One region of the Arthrobacter sp. Y3221160 genome, then DNA from elsewhere that is predicted to be linked to it. Evidence: predicted binding sites of a transcription regulator. Region 1 holds the regulator's gene; each other region holds the start of a gene.

Region 1 (3,272 bases):
CGTCCCGGCAACAGCGTCAGCGCGCTCGGCGTTCCGGCGTGGGCGAACTCGGCGTAGGCCTCGTCCACGATCACGATGGCCTTGGAGGCCTCCCCCGCTTCATACGCCGCCTCCACGACCTCAAGACCCAGGGCGGTGCCCGTCGGGTTGTTCGGGGAGCAAAGAACGACCACGTTTGCCCCGGAGTCGGCCACGGCGGCGGCGGCAGCGTCCGGGGACAACGTGAAGTCTGCCCCCCGCGGAACGGCCACATAATCCGTGTCCGTCCCGCTGGCCAGCAGCGGGTACATGGAATAGGTGGGCGGGAAGCTCAGCAGGGTGCGGCCGGGGCCGCCGAAGGCCTGGAGGATTTGCTGCAGGACCTCGTTCGATCCGTTGGCGGCCCAAATGTTCTCTGCGGTGAGGCCGTGCCCCAAGTAGCGGGCCAGCGCCGTCCTCAACTTCGTGAACTCGCGATCCGGATACCGGTTCAGACCCGCGGCAGCCTCGCTGACGGCCGAGACGATGGCCTGACGGACAGCATCGGGCAGGCCATGGGTGTTTTCGTTGACGTTCAGGAGGACGGGAACCTCCAGCTGGGGCGCACCATAGGGCTCCAGGCCCCGGAGATTTTCCCGCAACGGCAGGCGGTTCAGGCGTTCTAACTGCTCACTCACCGGTCCAGTTTAAGCTTCGGCCCGCCCGGGGCAGGAATCGGGCGGGCCGAAGCAGCTCATATTACGGCTGCCTCAGCGCGCGGACGGGACCAGCAGCTGCTGCCCGGCGTGGACGATGTCCCCCTGCAGGCCGTTCAATTGCGCGATCTCGAAAATGACATCGTGGGGGTTGCGGTCCGGCGCGGACTGCACTGCTATGTCCCACAGTGACTGGCCGCTGCCGACCGTGACGGTCGCCGCCGGCCCCGGCCCCAGCCCCCCGGCGGCGGCCATTGCCGGAGCAGTGAAGAAACCGATCAGGGTCAGGGCTGCGGCCGCGGCGAGCATCAGCGGCAGGCCGATCAGCAACAAACGGCCGCGGCGGGTCAGCCGCAGGCCTGTGCTGGTACGAAGGCCGGCGGGCTGCGGTGCGAGCTGGGCGGACATGGTGCCACCTTTCCGATATTCGATCTATTTCGGCTGGTTTCGATCGTCTTGCAACGGTATTCGAACGTATCTTCGAATACGTCTTCTACAGTTTTAGCACTGGTGATCGAACATTGTCGAGACTCAGTCGAACAAATGTTTGAAATTCGCTACCGCCTCGCCTAGCGTTGTAAGCGTCGGGCGGCAGTAAGAGCAGTGCATCAGCCGCCACCGACAAAACAGTTGAGACAACAGTCCATGTGCGGTTCCGCTACGGCGCCGGCGCAGGGACCACTACGGGGAGACCGGGGCCGGACATGTCGGAAGAGACCACCACCACTGCCGGAGCGAAGCGACGCGGCCGGCCCGTCAAAGTGGGGCGCAGCCTGACGCCGAGGCAGAAGAAGATCCTGGAAACCATCCAGCGCTCCGTCATGTCCCACGGATACCCTCCGTCCATGCGCGAGATCGGTGACACGGTCGGTCTGGCAAGCCTGTCCAGCGTCACGCACCAGTTGGCCCAACTGGAGAAGATGGGCTACATCAGGCGCGACCCCAAGCGTCCCCGTGCCATGGAAATCCTGACCCCGCTGACACTCGAGCACGGGGGTGTGGAAATCGTCGGAGTCGATGAACCGCAACAGCTGCGCAGCTCCAGCGGCGTCGCCGTATCCGAGCTGACCACGTCATCCGACACGGCGATGGTGCCGCTGGTGGGAAGGATCGCAGCGGGCGGGCCGATCCTGGCGGACCAGGCGGTCGAGGACGTCATGCCCCTGCCGCGGCAACTGGTGGGACACGGCGAGTTGTTCATGCTCAGGGTCTCGGGCGATTCCATGATCGATGCGGCCATCTGTGACGGCGACTGGGTCGTGGTCCGCCAGCAGCACACGGCCGAGAACGGCGACATCGTGGCGGCGCTGCTCGACGACGAAGCAACGGTCAAGACCTTCCGGCAGCGCGACGGCCACACCTGGCTGTTGCCGCAGAATACCCAGTACGAACCGATTCTTGGCGACCACGCAACCATCATGGGCAAGGTTGTCTCGGTGATGCGGGCCCTCTGACGCGCCCGGTCTCCCCGGTCCGCGCTGCAGCCACCCCGGGATCCCCTGCCCGCACGGGCGGTCCCCGCGCAGGGCCCCGCTCGCTCCGGAACGGGCGTGCCCCCAACCCGTTCAGGCTGAGGCCGTAGCCAGCCTTTCCAAGACCTGGCGGGCCGTGGCGCCGTCCTTGGTACTCCAGAAGGGCGGCAGGGCGCTGCGGAGGAAACTCCCGTAGCGCGCCGTCGCCAGCCGGGAGTCCAACACGGCCACCACTCCACGGTCGTTTGACGCGCGGATCAGCCTGCCGGCTCCCTGGGCCAGCCGCACGGCCGCATGGGTCGCCGAGACCGTCATGAAACCGTTTCCCCCGGACTGCGCCACGGACCGGGTTCGGGCAGTCGTGAGCGGGTCATCCGGCCGGGGGAACGGAATCCGGTCGATGACCACGAGCCGGCACGCGGAACCGGGAACGTCGACGCCCTGCCAGAGCGTCATGGTGCCGAACAGGCAGGTGTCGGGCTCTTCGGCGAATTGGCGGACCAGCGCGCCCATCGACGATTCGCCCTGGCACAGGATGGTCAGGTCGGTGCGCCCGCGCATCTCGGCCGCGGCTTCTTCTGCCGCACGCCGCGAGGAGAACAGGCCCAGGGCGCCGCCGCGCGAGGCCAGCAGCAGCTCCTCGAGTTCATCGAGCTGTTCCGGGCTGGTGCCCCGGCCCGGCTTCGGCAGATGCGACGCCACGTAGAGCACGCCCTGCCTGGGGTAATCGAAGGGGCTGCCCACGTCCACGCTGGAATAGGCGGGCGCGCCGGCTCCGAGCAGTCCGAGCGACCCGGCGACGGCATCGAAGGTCCCCCCGACCGACAACGTCGCCGATGTCAGCACAACGGTATGGTCGTCGAACAAGCCCTCACGCAGCCGGGACGCCACCGAGAGCGGCGCTATGTTCAACGTTGCCGGCTGGTCGTCATTGGCGGCGTAGTCGCCGGTTTCGCCATAGGTGCTGGGACGGGTCGCCCAGATGACCTCCCGGGAGTCCGGAGCGGACAGCAGCCGTTCGGCCAGTTCCAGCACGGCCGCGAGCCGTGAGCGCGCCATCTGCCGTCCGCCGTCCGCTGCCCCCGCACCCTCGGGCTTGGAGTCGGAGAGCGCCGCGCGGGCCGCT
Region 2 (3,272 bases), on a different contig from region 1:
GCGCCGCTCTAGGGCCGGGTCCTTCTCCACCTTGCGGTATTCGCCCAGGGTGGTGGCGCCGAGCAGGTGCAGTTCGCCGCGGGCCAGCCGGGGCTTGAGAATGTTGCCGGCGTCCATGCCGCCCTCGCCGCCGCCGGCGCCGATCACGGTATGCAGTTCGTCGATGAACACGATCAGTTCGCTGCTCGCGGCGCTGATCTCTTCCAGGGTCTTGGTCAGGCGTTCCTCAAAGTCGCCGCGGTAGCGGGTGCCGGCCAGCATGCCCGGCAGATCCAGCGACACCACACGCTTGCCGCGCAGCTGTTCGGGGACCTCGCCGGCCACGATGGCCTGCGCCAGCCCCTCGGCGATGGCTGTCTTGCCCACGCCGGCCTCGCCGATCAGCACCGGGTTGTTCTTGGTCCGGCGCGCGAGGATTTCGATGGTCTGGGCAATTTCGTCCGCGCGGCCGATCACCGGGTCCAGCCGGCTCTCCCGGGCCTGGGCCGTCAGGTCGGTGCCGAACTGGTCCAGCATGGGAGTTTCCGACCCGGTGCCGGTGCTCTGTTGCGGGCCGGTTGCAGGGGTGGGGCCGTCGGGCTGCGCCGCAGCTGTCTCCGCCGCGTGCTGCAGTGCCTGCGGGGTGACGCCCGCGCCGGCCAGGATCTGGCCGGCGGGGGTCTCCTGGTTCAGCACGAAGGCGGCGAAGAGGTGCTCGGGGTCGATGTAGGTGGAGCCGAACGCGCGGGCCACTTGGTGCGCGTCCAGCAGGGCACGCTGCGCCGACGGCGTGAGCGACGGCGTTTCCTGGGTCGGGCCGGTCTTTTCCGGCAGGCCCTGCTCCGCGGAACGCGCGATGGTCTGCGGGTCCGCGCCGGTCAGCTTGATCTGGCTGGCGGCCGGCTCCTGGCCGACCATGACGTGCAGGATGTGCAGCCCGTCCACCTCGATGTGGCCGAGGCCTGCGGCGAACCGGGCTGCCTGCGCCAGCACCTCATGGGTGCGGCGGCTGAGCAGCCGGGTGAGGTCGACCGTGCGGGATTGGGCCGCCCGCTGGCCCTGCAGGTAGCGGGCCAGGAACTCGTCGAATGAACCGTTGCCGGAAGCTGGTCCGAAGAACAGTGGCATGGATAATCCTCCTGTGGAACGTGAGTGCCTTCGACTCATGTTAACGCCTCTACGGCAGGATTATTCCAGAAGCTACCCGAACTTGAGTGCAGCTGGCTCATATGTAGGCCACGGCAGGCCGGTGCTACTGTTGGATTCGAAGCTTTGTTCGAAGACGGGGGTCGGGATGTTCGGTGTAGAGCAGCCGTCGGATGCGTCGGCGGGCCCGGAGATGGGCAGCGGAGCGCCCGAGGAGGCGCGCGGTTTCCCGTCGCCGGCCAGGGACTACTTCCACGGCGGCATCGATCTGAACCGGCACCTGATCCGCGACCGCACCAGCACCTTTGTGATGCGGGTGGCCGGAAACTCGATGGCCGCGGCCGGGATCAGTGATGGCGATGAGCTGATCGTGGATCGCTCTTTGACCCCGCGCGACGGTTCGGTAGTGGTGGCGGTGCTGGACGGGGAACTGGTGGTCCGGCGCCTGCATCTCACCGCGGACGGCGTGCGCTTGCAGGCGGACGACGGCGGCGTTCCCACCGAGGTGGGCGAACTCGCCGACCTGAGCATCTGGGGCGTCGCCACCCGTTGCCTGCACCATGTCTAGCGCCCCCGTGCCCGGGGCCGGCGGGGCGACATCCGGCCAGCCGTCGGGCTCCGGCGGAGCGACCTCCGGCCGGCCCGGCGATCGGATCGCGCTGGTGGACGTCAACAATTTCTACGTCTCCTGCGAGCGGGTCTTCGATCCGTCCCTCGAGGGACGGCCAGTCGTCGTGCTCTCCAACAATGACGGCTGCGTGGTGGCGCGCTCCGAGGAGGCCAAACAGCTGGGGCTGAAGACCGGGACGCCGTGGTTCCAGGTGGCGCCGCGGGCCAAGGCCTGGGGGCTGGTCGCGCGGTCCAGCAACTACGAGCTGTACGGGGACCTAAGCGCCCGGGTGATGGAAGTGCTCGGCCGGTTCGGGGCCTGGCAGGAGGTCTATTCGATCGACGAGTCGTTCCTGGGCCTGCCCGGCGACGAGGCCCAGTTGCTGGAGACTGCCGGCCGAATCCGTGCCGCAGTGATCCGGCAGGTGGGCGTGCCGGTCAGCGTCGGCGTGGCGCAGACCAAGACCCTGGCGAAGTTCGCCAACCACGTTGCCAAACGGAATCCCCAGATGGCCGGAGTGTGCTCGCTGGGCTCGATGCCCGCTTCCGACATCGCCTGGATCCAGTCACGCGTCCCGGTCACCGGGCTGTGGGGCGTGGGCGGACGGACGGGGAAACGGCTGAACGCCCTCGGGATCGATTCGATCGCAGACCTCAAGGCCGCCGACCCGCAGGCAATCCGAAAAAAGTTCTCCGTGGTGCTGCAGCGAACCGTGCTGGAGCTGAACGGGACGCCCTGCATCCCGCACGCGGAGGAGCGGGCCGACAAGCAGCAGATCATGTTCTCGCGCAGTTTCTCCACGCCGGTGACCACCCTCGAGGAGATGGACCAGGTGATGGCGGTCTATGCCCAACGCGGGGCGGCCCGGATGGCGGCCGAGGGACTGCGCGCCTCGGTGCTGACGGTGACTGCGGGGACCAGCAGGTTCGCCGGCGGCGAGGCATCGTTTCCCGCGGCCAGCGTCACCCTGGCGACGCCCACTCAGGATCCGATCCAGCTGACCAAGGCTGCCGTGGCCGCCATGCGCGGCTGCCTGACTCCGGGCGCCCACTATGTCCGGGCAGGGGTCCTGCTGTCGGGGCTGGAGCCCGCGGTCGGCCAGCAGACCTTCGACCCCTTCGTCAGCGATTTGGAACAGCGGCACATCGGCGACCTGCTGGGCGCGGTGCGTACCAAGTTCGGCGAAGCCTCGATCGGCCTCGGTCAGGGCGGGCTGGCGGCCCCCGCGGCGTGGTCAATGAAACGCGAATTTTCCTCGCCACGCTACACCACCGAGTGGAGCGACCTGCCGGTGGTCAAGGCGGATTAACCGGCTGTGCACCGGGTCGCGCCGCAGCGGCGCAACGGGCATGGCAGCGGCTGAACAGGGGCACGGCAGCGGCCGTATCTGGACGGCCGCTGCCGTGCCCGCGGTGGATCAGTCGCTCGGGCTCGTGTCGGTGGTGAGCCCGCGGTCGTCCGGCGTTTCCTGGTCCTTCTCTTCAGCCGGCCCGGGCGCGATGTTCATGCCCTCCTTGCCCTCGGGCTCGGGGGCGGA
Region 3 (3,272 bases), on a different contig from region 1:
GGATCCGCGGCTCGTGGACCGCTTTATGGCGGGACAGATCCCGGACGCCGCCACGTACTCCGCGGCGGAACGCAGCCTGCCGTCCTTCCTGGCCTGACAGGGGCAGCCTGCCATCCTTCCTCGGGTGGCAAGGGAGCGAAAGCAGCCCGCGGCGCTAGAATTAGAGAGCCCCGGCAGGCGGGATTCCCCCCAACGTCCACGTCTGTCGGGGTTGAATGCGCCCTACCAGCCGCGCGATTTCCACTCGTCCAGATGAGGCCGTTCTGCCCCGAGGGTGGTGCCGGCGCCATGGCCCGGATGGACCACCGTGTCGTCGGGCAGGTAGTTGAACACCCGTTCGGCCACATCGTTGAAGAGGGTTGAAAACCGTTCCGGGTCCTGCTGCGTGTTGCCCAGCCCGCCCGGAAACAGGGAATCTCCGGTGAACAGGTGCGGCGGACCCTCGGGTGCGCGGTAGAGCAGCGCCACGGAACCCGGCGTGTGCCCGCGCAGCTTGATGGCTTCCAACGAGAATCCGTCGAAGCGGCCGACGTCCTGATGCTCGAGCGCAACATCGGTCCGCACCTCGATCTGCGGAATATCCTCCACCCCGGCCGCCGTTTTGGCGCCGGTAGCGGCCACCGCCTCCGGCAGGGCCCGGACATGGTCCCAGTGGCTGTGCGTGGTCACGATCAGGGCAACCTCGGCCGGCCGCCCGGCATCCGCGGCGCCCTCGCGCAGCAGTTGCTGGATGGCCGGAAAGTCATCGGCGGCGTCGATCAACACCTGGGTGCCGGAAGCCTTGGCCGTCAGCAGATAGACGTTGTTGTCCATCTCGGAAACGGAAATACCGCGGATGGTGACTGCAGGATCTTCGTGAAGCAACATGCTTCCCAGCCTACCGACAGTCGACCCGGACGGCTCAGGATGTCATTCTGGTTGTAGCAGCGGACAGGCAGCGCGATGCTGGGGACACGACGAGGAGCGGGCGCAGACGATGGAAGCGAGCGAGTTTGACTGGCGGATGAACCGCGACAGCGCCGTGCCGCTCTTCGAGCAGTTGAGGCTGCGGATCATCGAAGCGGCCGATGCCGGCGAACTCCCGGTAGGCACGAAGCTGCCGCCCGTCAGGCGGTTGGCCGACCATCTGGGTGTGGTCCCGAATACCGTGGCACGCGCCTACCGGGAGCTTGAAACTGCCGGGCGGGTGGAAACCCACGGCCGGGCCGGCACCGTGGTCAGCGCCGGAGCCGGCAAGGCCCGGCAACAACTGGGCGATGCCGCCGAAGCATTCGCCCGCGCCGTTCACGGCCAAGGGATCGGCGGCAAGGAAGCACTCGCCGCCGCCAAGGCCGCGTTGGAGCGCCACGGCATCAAGTAGGCGGCATCAGGCGTCGTCTGGCGCCGGCCGGGGAGCCGACGATTGCGGACGCTCTCTGTCCGCAGGTGCCGTCCGCCGTGACCGATGTAATACAAGTTCGAACGAATTTTCGATTAGAGTAGATACCGTGCTAAAAGCAAGCGAAGCGTCCGTCCCGGCGACCGATTCCGAGTCTGCCACCTCCGTTTCCCGCTCCGCGGATATGTCCCGGCTGGTCGTCAAGGGCGCCCGCGAGCATAATCTGCAGAACGTCAGCGTGGACCTGCCCCGCGACGCCATGATCGTCTTCACGGGCCTGTCCGGCTCGGGCAAGTCGTCGTTGGCCTTCGATACGATCTTCGCCGAGGGCCAGCGCCGGTACGTGGAATCGCTCTCTTCCTATGCGCGGATGTTCTTGGGGCAGGTGGACAAGCCGGATGTGGACTTCATCGAGGGCCTGTCGCCGGCGGTCTCGATCGACCAGAAATCGACCAGCCGCAACCCGCGCTCCACCGTGGGAACAATCACCGAGATCTACGACTACCTGCGCCTGCTGTGGGCCCGCGTCGGCCGCCCCTTTTGCCCGCAGTGCGGTGAACCGGTGGAAAAGCAGACCCCGCAGCAAATCGTGGACCAGCTGCAAGAGCTTCCCGAAGGGACCCGGTTCCAGATCCTGGCCCCGGTAGTGCGCGGGCGCAAGGGCGAGTTCGTCGACCTGTTCAAGGAACTGAGCACCAAGGGCTTTTCCCGCGCAAAGGTGGACGGCAAGCAGGTGCAGCTAAGCGAACCGCCGAAGCTGGGGAAGCAGTACAAGCACACCATTGAGGTGGTGGTGGACCGGCTGGTGGCCAAGGAAGGCATCCACCAGCGCCTGACCGACTCGGTGGAAACCGCCCTGGCCCTCGCGGAGGGCCGCGTGCTGGCCGATTTCGTCGACATTGACGAGGACGACCCGGGCCGTACGCGTAGCTTCTCCGAGCACCTGGCCTGCCCGAACGAACACCCGCTCGCCATCGACGAGATCGAGCCGCGCTCGTTCTCGTTCAACAATCCGTTCGGCGCCTGTCCGGCCTGTACCGGTATCGGCAGCAAGCTCGAAGTAGATGTGGACCTGGTGGTCCCGGATCCCGACCGGAGCCTGTCCGAGGGCGCCATTGCCCCGTGGTCCTTGGGCAAAGCCACCCAGGAGTACTGGACGCGGTTGCTCGAAGGGCTCTCGCATGAGCTGGGGTTCTCCATGGACGAGCCATGGAAGAACCTGCCGAAGAAGGTCCGGGAGGCCGTACTGCACGGCAAGGACTTCAAGGTCGTGGTGCAGTACCGCAACCGCTTCGGCCGGGAACGGAAATACAGCACCGGATTCGAGGGCGCGTTCCAGTACATCCACCGAAAGCACGAGGAAACCGAGTCCGAGTGGGCGAGGGACCGTTACAAGGAGTACATGCGCGAGGTCCCGTGCCCGGAGTGCAACGGCGCGCGGCTGAACCCCGCGTCGCTGTCCGTGCTGATCAACGGCAAGTCCATCGCGGATGTGTCTGCCCTGCCGCTGCGCGAGGCGAGTTCGTTCCTCGCGGGCCTGGAGCTCTCGGCCCGCGAAACCCAGATCGCCCACCAGGTACTCATCGAGATCCAGGCGCGGCTGCGGTTCCTCCTGGACGTGGGCCTGGAATACCTGAACCTGGAGCGCGCCGCCGGCACGTTGTCCGGCGGGGAGGCCCAGCGCATCCGGCTGGCCACGCAGATCGGCTCCGGCCTGGTCGGCGTGCTCTACGTGCTCGACGAGCCCTCCATCGGCCTGCACCAGCGGGACAACCGCCGTTTGATCGAGACCCTCACACGGCTGCGCGACCTCGGCAACACCCTGATAGTGGTGGAACACGACGAGGACACCATCGCCGAGGCCGACTGGATAGTGGACATCGGACCGGGCGCC

The links. The regulator LexA, encoded in region 1, represses DNA repair genes until DNA is damaged. The targets are predictions, from matches to a motif close to TCGAACANNTGTTCGA.
Region 2: AC5RWG_RS12335 (LexA family protein) is a predicted target of LexA. The motif match lies at 1,244-1,259, and genes of this name have one in related genera.
Region 3: uvrA (excinuclease ABC subunit UvrA) is a predicted target of LexA. The motif match lies at 1,458-1,473, and genes of this name have one in related genera.

The regions. Positions count from the first base shown of each region.
Region 1 is NZ_JBNHHU010000002.1:30,783-34,054, forward strand. Features, by position in the region: gene AC5RWG_RS13155 (histidinol-phosphate transaminase) at 1-656, opposite strand, end outside; gene AC5RWG_RS13160 (LysM peptidoglycan-binding domain-containing protein) at 729-1,082, opposite strand; gene lexA (transcriptional repressor LexA) at 1,379-2,128, shown strand; gene AC5RWG_RS13170 (ATP-dependent DNA helicase) at 2,240-3,272, opposite strand, start outside.
Region 2 is NZ_JBNHHU010000001.1:2,651,719-2,654,990, forward strand. Features, by position in the region: gene AC5RWG_RS12330 (ATP-dependent Clp protease ATP-binding subunit) at 1-1,107, opposite strand, end outside; gene AC5RWG_RS12335 (LexA family protein) at 1,319-1,693, shown strand; gene AC5RWG_RS12340 (Y-family DNA polymerase) at 1,686-3,044, shown strand; gene AC5RWG_RS12345 (hypothetical protein) at 3,153-3,272, opposite strand, start outside.
Region 3 is NZ_JBNHHU010000001.1:265,088-268,359, forward strand. Features, by position in the region: gene AC5RWG_RS01230 (DNA topoisomerase IB) at 1-97, shown strand, start outside; gene AC5RWG_RS01235 (MBL fold metallo-hydrolase) at 223-867, opposite strand; gene AC5RWG_RS01240 (GntR family transcriptional regulator) at 977-1,360, shown strand; gene uvrA (excinuclease ABC subunit UvrA) at 1,563-3,272, shown strand, end outside.